Regions from separate parts of the Streptomyces lienomycini genome, predicted to be linked through region 3. Evidence: riboswitches for the same ligand, from Rfam matches in the RefSeq annotation. Region 3 holds a riboswitch; each other region holds the start of a gene.
What was found. A riboswitch is a leader RNA that binds a small molecule or an ion and turns the genes downstream of it on or off. The one in region 3 is predicted to bind cobalamin.
Positions count from the first base shown of each region.

Region 1: it holds a riboswitch for cobalamin, as region 3 does, so the genes downstream of both, BJ961_RS09580 (energy-coupling factor ABC transporter permease) here and BJ961_RS15625 (ABC transporter substrate-binding protein) in region 3, are expected to answer to the same signal.
Region 2: it holds a riboswitch for cobalamin, as region 3 does, so the genes downstream of both, BJ961_RS06160 (ribonucleoside-diphosphate reductase subunit alpha) here and BJ961_RS15625 (ABC transporter substrate-binding protein) in region 3, are expected to answer to the same signal.
Region 4: it holds a riboswitch for cobalamin, as region 3 does, so the genes downstream of both, BJ961_RS25995 (cobalamin biosynthesis protein) here and BJ961_RS15625 (ABC transporter substrate-binding protein) in region 3, are expected to answer to the same signal.

Region 1 is NZ_CP116257.1:2,076,139-2,078,328, forward strand. It holds gene cbiQ (cobalt ECF transporter T component CbiQ) at 1-226, opposite strand, end outside; gene BJ961_RS09575 (energy-coupling factor ABC transporter substrate-binding protein) at 227-625, opposite strand; gene BJ961_RS09580 (energy-coupling factor ABC transporter permease) at 622-1,314, opposite strand; cobalamin riboswitch at 1,345-1,528, opposite strand; gene BJ961_RS09585 (potassium channel family protein) at 1,568-2,113, opposite strand; gene BJ961_RS09590 (chloride channel protein) at 2,110-2,190, opposite strand, start outside.
Region 2 is NZ_CP116257.1:1,297,446-1,299,635, forward strand. It holds gene BJ961_RS06160 (ribonucleoside-diphosphate reductase subunit alpha) at 1-928, opposite strand, end outside; cobalamin riboswitch at 1,057-1,200, opposite strand; gene BJ961_RS06165 (GNAT family N-acetyltransferase) at 1,267-1,773, opposite strand; gene mctP (monocarboxylate uptake permease MctP) at 1,852-2,190, opposite strand, start outside.
Region 3 is NZ_CP116257.1:3,446,538-3,448,727, forward strand. It holds gene BJ961_RS15615 (M56 family metallopeptidase) at 1-50, shown strand, start outside; gene BJ961_RS15620 (fasciclin domain-containing protein) at 371-1,030, shown strand; cobalamin riboswitch at 1,105-1,290, shown strand; gene BJ961_RS15625 (ABC transporter substrate-binding protein) at 1,354-2,190, shown strand, end outside.
Region 4 is NZ_CP116257.1:5,693,117-5,695,306, forward strand. It holds gene BJ961_RS25980 (hypothetical protein) at 1-424, shown strand, start outside; gene BJ961_RS25985 (hypothetical protein) at 421-573, shown strand; gene BJ961_RS25990 (DUF397 domain-containing protein) at 696-935, opposite strand; cobalamin riboswitch at 1,128-1,269, shown strand; gene BJ961_RS25995 (cobalamin biosynthesis protein) at 1,376-2,190, shown strand, end outside.

The sequences.
Region 1 (2,190 bases), 1.4 Mb from region 3:
TCACACAGAACCCCAGCGGCACCCGGTAGGCCCGCCACAGCCGGCGCCCGGGCACGCCCGCCGGGCCGAGCAGTACCGCGAGCGCCGCCACCAGCACCAGCGCCGCGCCCGGCCAGGGCGGCAGCGAGATCGCCAGCACGGTCAGGCCGAGACCGAGCACCGCCTTGTCCACGGGATGGCGGCGGCGCCACCGACTGCCGTGCGCCGCCGCGTCGATCGGCAGCACTCAGTCCCCTTCGGGGGCGTCCCCCGGCACTGCCCCCGCCACTGCCCGGGTGGGCGCCGTGTCCGCCCCCGCATCGGCCAGAGCCGCCCCCGTCACCGCCCGCCGCTCGCCCTGCCGGCGGCCCCGGCGCAGGCCGAAGTAGTACGCCAGCACGCCCGCGCCGAGCGCCGCCTGCAGCGCGAACAGCGCCGACTCGACCTCCCCGGACGGCGGTTCGTACAGCGGCGAGAACCACGGCTCGTAGTCCGGTTCGATCTCCGTGATCGCGGTCTCCGCCTCGGCGTCGGCACCGGCGAACGGCTCCTCCTTGTGGTCGCCGAGCCCCAGCACCAGCGGCAGCACCGCCAGCGCGACCACGACGAGCAGCAGCAGGGCGTTGATCTTCGTACCGCGCTTCACCGGGCCACCGCCCCGCGCTCGCCGGCCTTGGCCAACAGGACGCCCAACCGCGTCAGTTCGCCCTTGCTCGACTGCACGAGCAGCCGCATCACCACCACCGTCAGCAGGCCCTCGCTGACCGCGAGCGGGATCTGCGTGACGGCGAAGATCGACCCGAACTTGCCGAGCGCGCCCAGGAACCCGCTGCCCGGGTCCGGGAACGCCAGCGCCAGCTGCACGCTGGTGACGCAGTAGGTGGACAGGTCGGCGACGAACGCGCCGAAGAACACGGTGACCATCAGCGGCACCTCGTAGCGGCGCAGCAGCCGGTAGACGCCGTACCCCGCCCAGGGGCCGACGATCGCCATCGAGAAGACGTTGGCGCCCAGCGTGGTCAGCCCGCCGTGTGCGAGCAGCAGCGCCTGGAAGAGCAGGGTGATGGTGCCCAGAACCGCCATGATCGGCGGCCGGAAGAGGATGGCGCCCAGACCGGTGCCGGTCGGGTGCGAGCAACTCCCGGTGACGGACGGCAGTTTCAGGGCGGACAGGACGAACGTGAAGGCCCCGGAGGCGCCGAGGAGCAGCGTGCTCTCCGGGTGCTCCCTGACCTCACGGGTGAGTGACCGTACTCCGTGGACGACGAACGGCGCGGACGCGACACCCCAGGCGATCGCGTGCGCCGGTGGCAGAAAGCCCTCGGCTATGTGCATGGCTCAGCAGACCCTCTCCAGCACCTCGTGGATGGACGACGCGCCTTGGCCGGTCTCCTGGCTTACGGGTACCACCGCCCGTGCTCCGCCTTCCCGGGTCGCAAGGACCCAGTGGCTGCCCCTGAGGGCCGGAGCCGGACTTCCCGATTCACAGTGGCGAGGGCCGCACCGGCATCACACCGGTTTCCCGTTCACCAAGGCGTGGCGACAGTAGTGCGCGCACGGGGGCGGGCACAAGCGGGCCCCACCGCGGTCAGCGGGAGCGGCCACGGTCGGTGCCCCGGACCACCATGTCGCGCATCCTGGTGGTCAGCGCCGTGGCGGCGGCCGTCAGGAAGACGAAGCTGTACGTGATCTGCAGCACGGCCACGATCCTGGCGGCCTGCCCCCGCGGGGTGATGTCCCCGTAGCCGACCGTGGCGAGCGTGACCACGGTGAAGTACAGCGCGTCGACCCGGGTCCGCAGCCCGCTGAACTCGCCGGGCTGCTTGGCCAGGGCGTAGTAGGTGGCCGCGAAGACGTGCACGGACAGGACGATCAGCAGCGAGATGACCACCCCGGGCCGGCTGTCCGGCCGGTCGAGGAGCACGTGGCGGATCTGCCGGAGCAGCAGCACGGCCACGCCCGTCAGCAGCGCGGCGAACAGCACCCAGCTCAGCACGGGGCGCTGCGGGCCCAGTTGGTCGAGGGGGAGCAGGAAGTAGGCGGCGACCACCGCCACCGCGATCAGGCCGCGCACGAGCCAGGGCAGGACGGCATGCCGGTCGGCGCGGGGCCGTCCGGCCCGGCGTCCCCTCACCGCCGCGCCCCCGGCGACGCGGCCCCGTCCGCCGCCGGATCCGTCCGCCGCACCACCTGGGAGACGACGAACGCGAC
Region 2 (2,190 bases), 2.1 Mb from region 3:
CCTTGCGCCGGCCGCCCTGGTTCACCGCGGCGACCGAGGCGTCCAGCGTCTTCAGGAACGGGACGATGCCGTTGGAGTGCCCGTTGGTGCCGCGGATCAGCGAACCCCGGGCGCGGACGCGGGAGTAGGCGATGCCGATGCCGCCGGCGTGCTTGGACAGGCGGGCGACCTGGTGGAGGCGGTCGTAGAGGGAGTCCAGCTCGTCCTTGGGCGAGTCCAGGAGGTAGCAGGACGACATCTGGGCGTGCCGGGTGCCGGAGTTGAAGAGGGTGGGGGAGGAGGGGAGGTAGTCCAGGCGGCTCATCAGGCCGTAGAGCGCGGCGACCTCGTCGACCGAGCGGGGGGAGTCGTCCTCGGCGAGTCCGGCGGCGACCCGCAGCAGGAAGTGCTGGGGCGTCTCGACGGCCTTGCGGGTGATCGGGTGGCGCAGCAGGTAGCGGCTGTACAGGGTGCGCAGTCCGAAGTAGCCGAAGCGGTCGTCGGCGGCCGGGTCGACCAGCGCGTCGAGCCGGTCCGCGTGCAGCCGTACGAAGGCCGCGGTGCGGTCGGCGATCAGGCCCTCGCGGTGGCCGGTGGCGACGGAGTCGGTGAAGGTCACGACGCCCTGGGAGGCGGCCTCGGCGCGGATGCCGACGGTCAGCAGCCGGGCGGCCAGCCGGGAGTAGACCGGGTCCTCGGAGATCAGCCCGGCGGCCGCCTCCGTGGCCAGCTCGCGCAGCTCCGCCTCGTCCGCGCGGGCGGACCGGCCGCGCAGCGCGGCGGCGGCCACCCGGCCGGGGTCGGCACCGGGAAGGTCGGCGGTCAGCCCGGTCAGGGTCCGCAGCAGGGCGGCACCGGGGCCGTCGGACTCCTCGGCCGCGGGCGCGGCTGTCACCGGGACGGCGGTCACCGGCGTCGCTGAAGCCGGGTCGGCTGGCGCGATGGTCACGTGGGGCACTCCCTCGCTCGGCACGGGGCCTGGCGGAGGGAGGGCAGGGGGCAGCTCACGAGCGCACGCGGCGTCGCGTCCACCGGCCCACTCCACGAGGCCCGGACGTCATGGCACCCGGACCGGGACGGCCGGGCACACTGTCGACAGGTCCTCGGACTGGACAGGCGTGCGCGCACGTGTGAAGACGTACGGATGCACGCAAGTACACCGTTGCGGGACAGTTCCGGATTCGCACCGGATTCCCCTGCGGCGACAGCGAGCACGAGCATACATCTTGTGCCGGGGGACGCGAGCACCCCCAGATGTTGTGTCCAGGCAGGGTGCCGCGCCCCGTGTCAGAGCGTCAGTTCGTAGGTGAGCAGCATGATGTCGTCCAGCTCCGGCAGGGGATTCCAGTCGCGGTCGGGCGTGCGGGCGAAGCCCAGGCGCTCGTAGAGGCGGTGGGCGGTGCGCATGGTGCGCTGGGTCGACAGCACGACGCTCCGGCAGCCATCGACGGCCCGCGCGCGGTCGACGCAGGCCCGCACGAGGGCCTCGCCCGCCCCGCGACCGCGTGCCTCGCGGTCGACGGCGAGCATGCGTATCTCGGCCTCGCCGGGGCGCGCGATGTCCGCCATGGGGCCGCCGCACGGCACGAAGGTCGCGCCGCCGAGCACCCGGCCGTCGGCCACGGCGACCAGCACCTCGGCGGCCGCGGCGCGCTTGGCCACGTCGCGCAGCTCGTCCAGGTAGGAGTCGCTCTCCCCGAAGTCGAGGAGGCCGTCGCGCAGGTAGGCCTGCGCGGTGATCTCGCCGAGGGTGTCGTACTCCTCGGCCGTTGCCCGCCGGATGACGAAGTCCATGACGCCGAGTGTGCCCGACGGGTACGACAACGGGCCGCCGGATTTCTCCGACGGCCCGTCTCGTTCGCGCGGCGGGGATCAGTGCGAGCTGCCCGCCGTGGCCGGCGGCAGCTCCACCTGGACACCGGCGTCGCCCGCGTCCGCCGTGTAGTCGCCCGGCTTGGTCTCGTCGACGCCGTCGGGCGCCTTGACCGCCCTCAGGACGAAGGTGAGGACCACCGTGACCAGGACGTTCAGCACGAACGCGGTGAGACCGATGTAGCCGATCTCGCCGATGCCGGGGATCTCGTCGGAGGAGCCGCCGAAGTGCGCCTGCGTCGGCGAGGCGACCCCGTAGGCGGCGACCGTGCCGTAGACCATGCCGACCGCCCAGCCGCCGAGCAGCGCCCAGCGGTGGAACCAGCGGGTGAACAGCCC
Region 3 (2,190 bases):
ACGCCGCCGTCACGATGTTCCTCATCCTGCGGACCGCGACACACCTCTGAGCGCCCGTCACCCCGTCGCCGGTCGTCCCGGATTCCACAGTTCCCTTCGGAAAACCGCAGGTCACAGAGGTGCCCCCGAAATTTCTTCACTCGATCGGGTGGGCGACCAATCCGGACCCGAGCCGGCTTCGGATTACCCGTGTGAGCGAAGAACCGAGACCACGCCGACAGCGAACCGGCGGCTGACCCCGCAACCGGGTCGGCCGGCCTTCACGTAACGGCGCCGCGTACTCGGCGGACCGCCGCACACCACCGCAGCTCTGCACCACGACACCGCTTCAACGCAGCCCTCAAGCTGCCCGTTTTCAGGGAGATTCTCCATGAACGCCCGCATCCGCCGCTCCGCCGTCGCCGTCGTCGCGGCCGCCGTCCTGCCCCTGTCCCTGGCCGCCTGCTCCGACGACGGCGACAGCGGCTCCTCGGACTCCGCCCAGGCCGCCTCCTCGGCGCCCGCGGCGAACGACGACAAGTCGGCCGACACCTCCGGCGGCATGGCGGACTCCGACGAGCCGTTCGGCCCGGCCTGTTCCACGGTGCCGAAGGAGGGCGCCGGTTCGTTCGACGGGATGGCCAAGGACCCGGTCGCCACGGCCGCCTCGAACAACCCGGCCCTGTCCACGCTCGTCTCCGCGGTCAAGAAGGCCGGACTGGTCGACACGCTCAACAACGCCGAGAACATCACGGTCTTCGCGCCGACCAACGACGCCTTCGCCAAGATCCCGAAGGCCGACCTGGACAAGGTCCTCAACGACAAGGCGATGCTCACCGACATCCTGACCTACCACGTCGTGGGCCAGAAGCTCGCCCCCAAGGACCTGGAGAACGGCTCCTTCGACACCCTGCAGAAGTCGAAGCTGACCACCTCGGGCTCGGACGAGTCCTACAAGGTCAACGACTCCGCCGGCGTGGTCTGCGGCAACGTGAAGACCGCCAACGCCAACGTCTACATCATCGACACGGTCCTCATGCCGAAGAGCTGACACGCGGGCGGGCGGACACGTGGGCCGGGGACAGGTCGGGCAGAGGCCCGCCCCCGGCCCACGCGCCGACCCTGTGGTAGCTTGCGCAAGCCAGTCGAACCCACCTGGTGGGTCAGGGAATCCGGTGCGAATCCGGAACTGACGCGCAGCGGTGAGGGGGACGGGCGGAACACGGGCCACTGGCCGGCGTACGCCGGCCGGGAAGGCGTTCCGTCCGGTCGAACCCGAGTCCGAAGACCTGCTGGCACCCGTGCCGCGTGCGGCGCGGGCCGCACCGTACGAACGGGCTTCGCGTACGAGCCCTCGACGCCAGAGGATCTTCCGTGCCCGCAGCGCGCCCCGGCGGTCTCCGCCGCCTCCTCCGCCCCCACCGCGCCGTCCGCGCCCCCGCCCTGCTGCTGTCCGCCGCCCTGCTGGCCTCCGGCTGCGGCGCCGGCGCGAGCACCGACGCCCCGGCCGCCCCGGCCGACGCCGCCGGTCGGCCACGCACCGTCAGTGACTGCGGGCACCAGGTGCGGGTCGCCGCGCCGCCCCGGCGGGCGGTCTCCCTCAACCAGGGCAGCACGGAGATCCTGCTCTCGCTCGGCCTCGCCGACCGCATGGCGGGCACCGCCACCTGGACCGACCCGGTCATGAAGGGACTGGAGAAGGCGAACGCGGGCGTCCCCCGGCTCGCCGACGACATGCCGTCCTTCGAGACGGTCCTGGACGCGGAACCCGACCTCGTCACCGCCTCCTTCGCCTCCACCCTCGGCACCGGCGGCGTGGCCACCCGCGAACAGTTCACCGAACTCGGCGTACCGGCCTACCTGTCCCCGTCCGACTGCGCCGGCAAGGACAACAGCGGCGACGGCGACGGCGTCCGGGCCGAGCCCCTCACCATGGACACCGTCTACGGCGAAGTCCGCGACCTGGCCCGCCTCTTCGGCGTCGAACAGCGCGGCGAGAAGCTCGTCGCCGACCTGAGGTCAAGGGTCGACAAGGCGACATCCGGCATCGACGCCTCCGGCGTCACCCTCATGTACTGGTTCGCCAACTCCACCTCGCCCTACCTGGCGGGCTGCTGCGGTGCCCCGGGCATCATCACCCGCGCGGTCGGCGCCGAGAACGCCATGGACGACACCCACGAGGAGTGGCCGCAGACCGGCTGGGAGACCGTC
Region 4 (2,190 bases), 2.2 Mb from region 3:
GGGGGGATCCGGCGACACGGAGCAGGGGCCTCCTCCGGTCGACGACTGCGCGCTCAAGGCGTACGCCATGCAGCGCCGCGAGTGGGCCGAGGCGCTCATCGACGTGGAGAACGCCCGGGTGGCCGGAGAGATCCGGCTGATTTCCGCCCGTCTCCTGCTGGGCACGGCGTGCGGGAGCATCCTGCTGTTCAGCATCGCCCTCGCCACGCGGGTCGCGCCCAGCCTTCCGCACGGCTCCGCGTCCCCCCTCACCACTGCCGCCATCGGCGCTTTCGGCGCGGCCCTCCTCGCCGCCCTGGGTGCCGGAATCGGCAGGGCGCTGCGCGGCCGGGCCGCGTCGGCGCCCGCCCAGCCCGTCAGTGGTGGCGCCGCCGAGGCTCCACGGCCGTCAGAGCGCGGTTCAGAACGCGGAGGCGGTCCGTGACAGGAGTGAGCCCCCACCACAGCCCCGCGCCCACGGCCACCGCCGCGGTCACCACCAGCCACACCATGCCCCGGGCGGCACCGCCCGGGGCCAGGAACGCGACCAGCGCGCCCAGCCCGACGGCGAGGACCCCCACCACCGAGCAGTAGAGCGCCAACGGCGCCGCCCCGGTCATCCGGTCTCCACGCGTACCGGGCCACCCCGGGCGCGCGGAAGCGGTCCCTTTGATTCGGTCTGCCATGCGTGTACCTCCCGTCCCCCCGCGCGGCGGTCAGACACCGCGCGAATCCGGGTCCACAAGCCCCGCCAGAAAACCACACCACGACGCGTGACGAAAGGCGAGCACAGCGTGTCGACGTTGCTTCGAGTCACGTACCAGTACGCGTCCGCCCCCGACGGCCATCTCGACGCATGCCTCACCCCCGTCGGTGGAATAGCTGCTCTTGAACCACGCGTGCCCTGACCGTTCGCTTTCGATCGCACCCACCTCCTCCGGCCCACCGGCCGTCACGCGGCCTCGGCACCATCACTCGCCGCCCCACCGCTGTCCCCCGCCCGCGTACACGCGCTTCCGTCCCCTCCAGTCTTCCCAGCCTGCCCACCGGGGAAGAGCCCAGAAAGCGTCGATGTCGTGGACCTGGCGAGCTTTCGACGGTGTGGGCCTCAGCACACCCGGCGCCGCAGGTCAACGCCAGGTTGACGGGTGTTCGCGGGCCGTGGTGGACTTCCGGGGCCATCTACGGCGGCAGGAGAGGAAGCCCGGTGCGAATCCGGCGCGGTCCCGCCACTGTGACCGGGGGTCAGGATTCCCGGGAGCCAGGAACTCTCGCCGCCGTGCTCTTCGAACCAGGGCGCGGACACCCTGAGTGAGGACATATCGCCATGCGCGGCTGCCGTTCCAGGCTCATCAGCGACACGCTTCGACTCTCCCTTCCCACGGCCGGTTGAGCCGTGCGTGCCGGACGCGTCTTCGCGTACGGCGCCGCCGCCGGTCTTCTCGGTGACCTCCTCCTCGGCGATCCACGCCGCGGACACCCGGTCGCCGCGTTCGGCCGTGCCGCGGGTGCCGTGGAACAGGTGCTGTGGCGGGACCACCGGGGGTGGGGCGCGCTGCACACCGTCGTGTGCGCCGGTGGCGCCGCCGCGCTCGGCTCGGCCGCCGCGCGGGCCGTACGCCGCTCTCCCGCCGTCTCCGTCGTACTGACGGGCGCGGCCACCTGGGCGGTGGTCGGCGGCACGTCGCTCGCCCGGGAGGCCGGTGCGATCGGGCGGGCCCTGGAGGCGGGGGACGTCGAGGCGGCGCGGGCGCGGCTGCCGCACCTGTGCGGGCGGGACCCGCAGGCGCTGGACGCCGACGGGATCGCCCGGGCCGTCGTGGAGTCCGTCGCCGAGAACACCTCGGACGCGGTCGTGGGCGCCCTGGTGTGGGGCGCCGTGGCCGGAGTCCCGGGACTGCTCGGTTTCCGGGCCGTGAACACGCTGGACGCCATGGTCGGCCACAAGTCCGCCAGGTACCGCCGCTACGGCTGGGCCTCGGCCCGCCTGGACGACCTCGCGGGCTGGCCGGGCGCCCGTCTGACCGCCGTACTGACCACCGCGGCCGGTGGCGATCCGCGGGGCGCCGTACGCGCCTGGCGTGCGGACGCCGGGCGGCATCCGAGCCCCAACGCCGGGCCCGTGGAGGCGTCGTTCGCGGGCGCGCTCGGCGTGCGGCTCGGCGGGACGCTCTCCTACGGCGGGCGGGTGGAGCACCGGCCCGTCCTCAA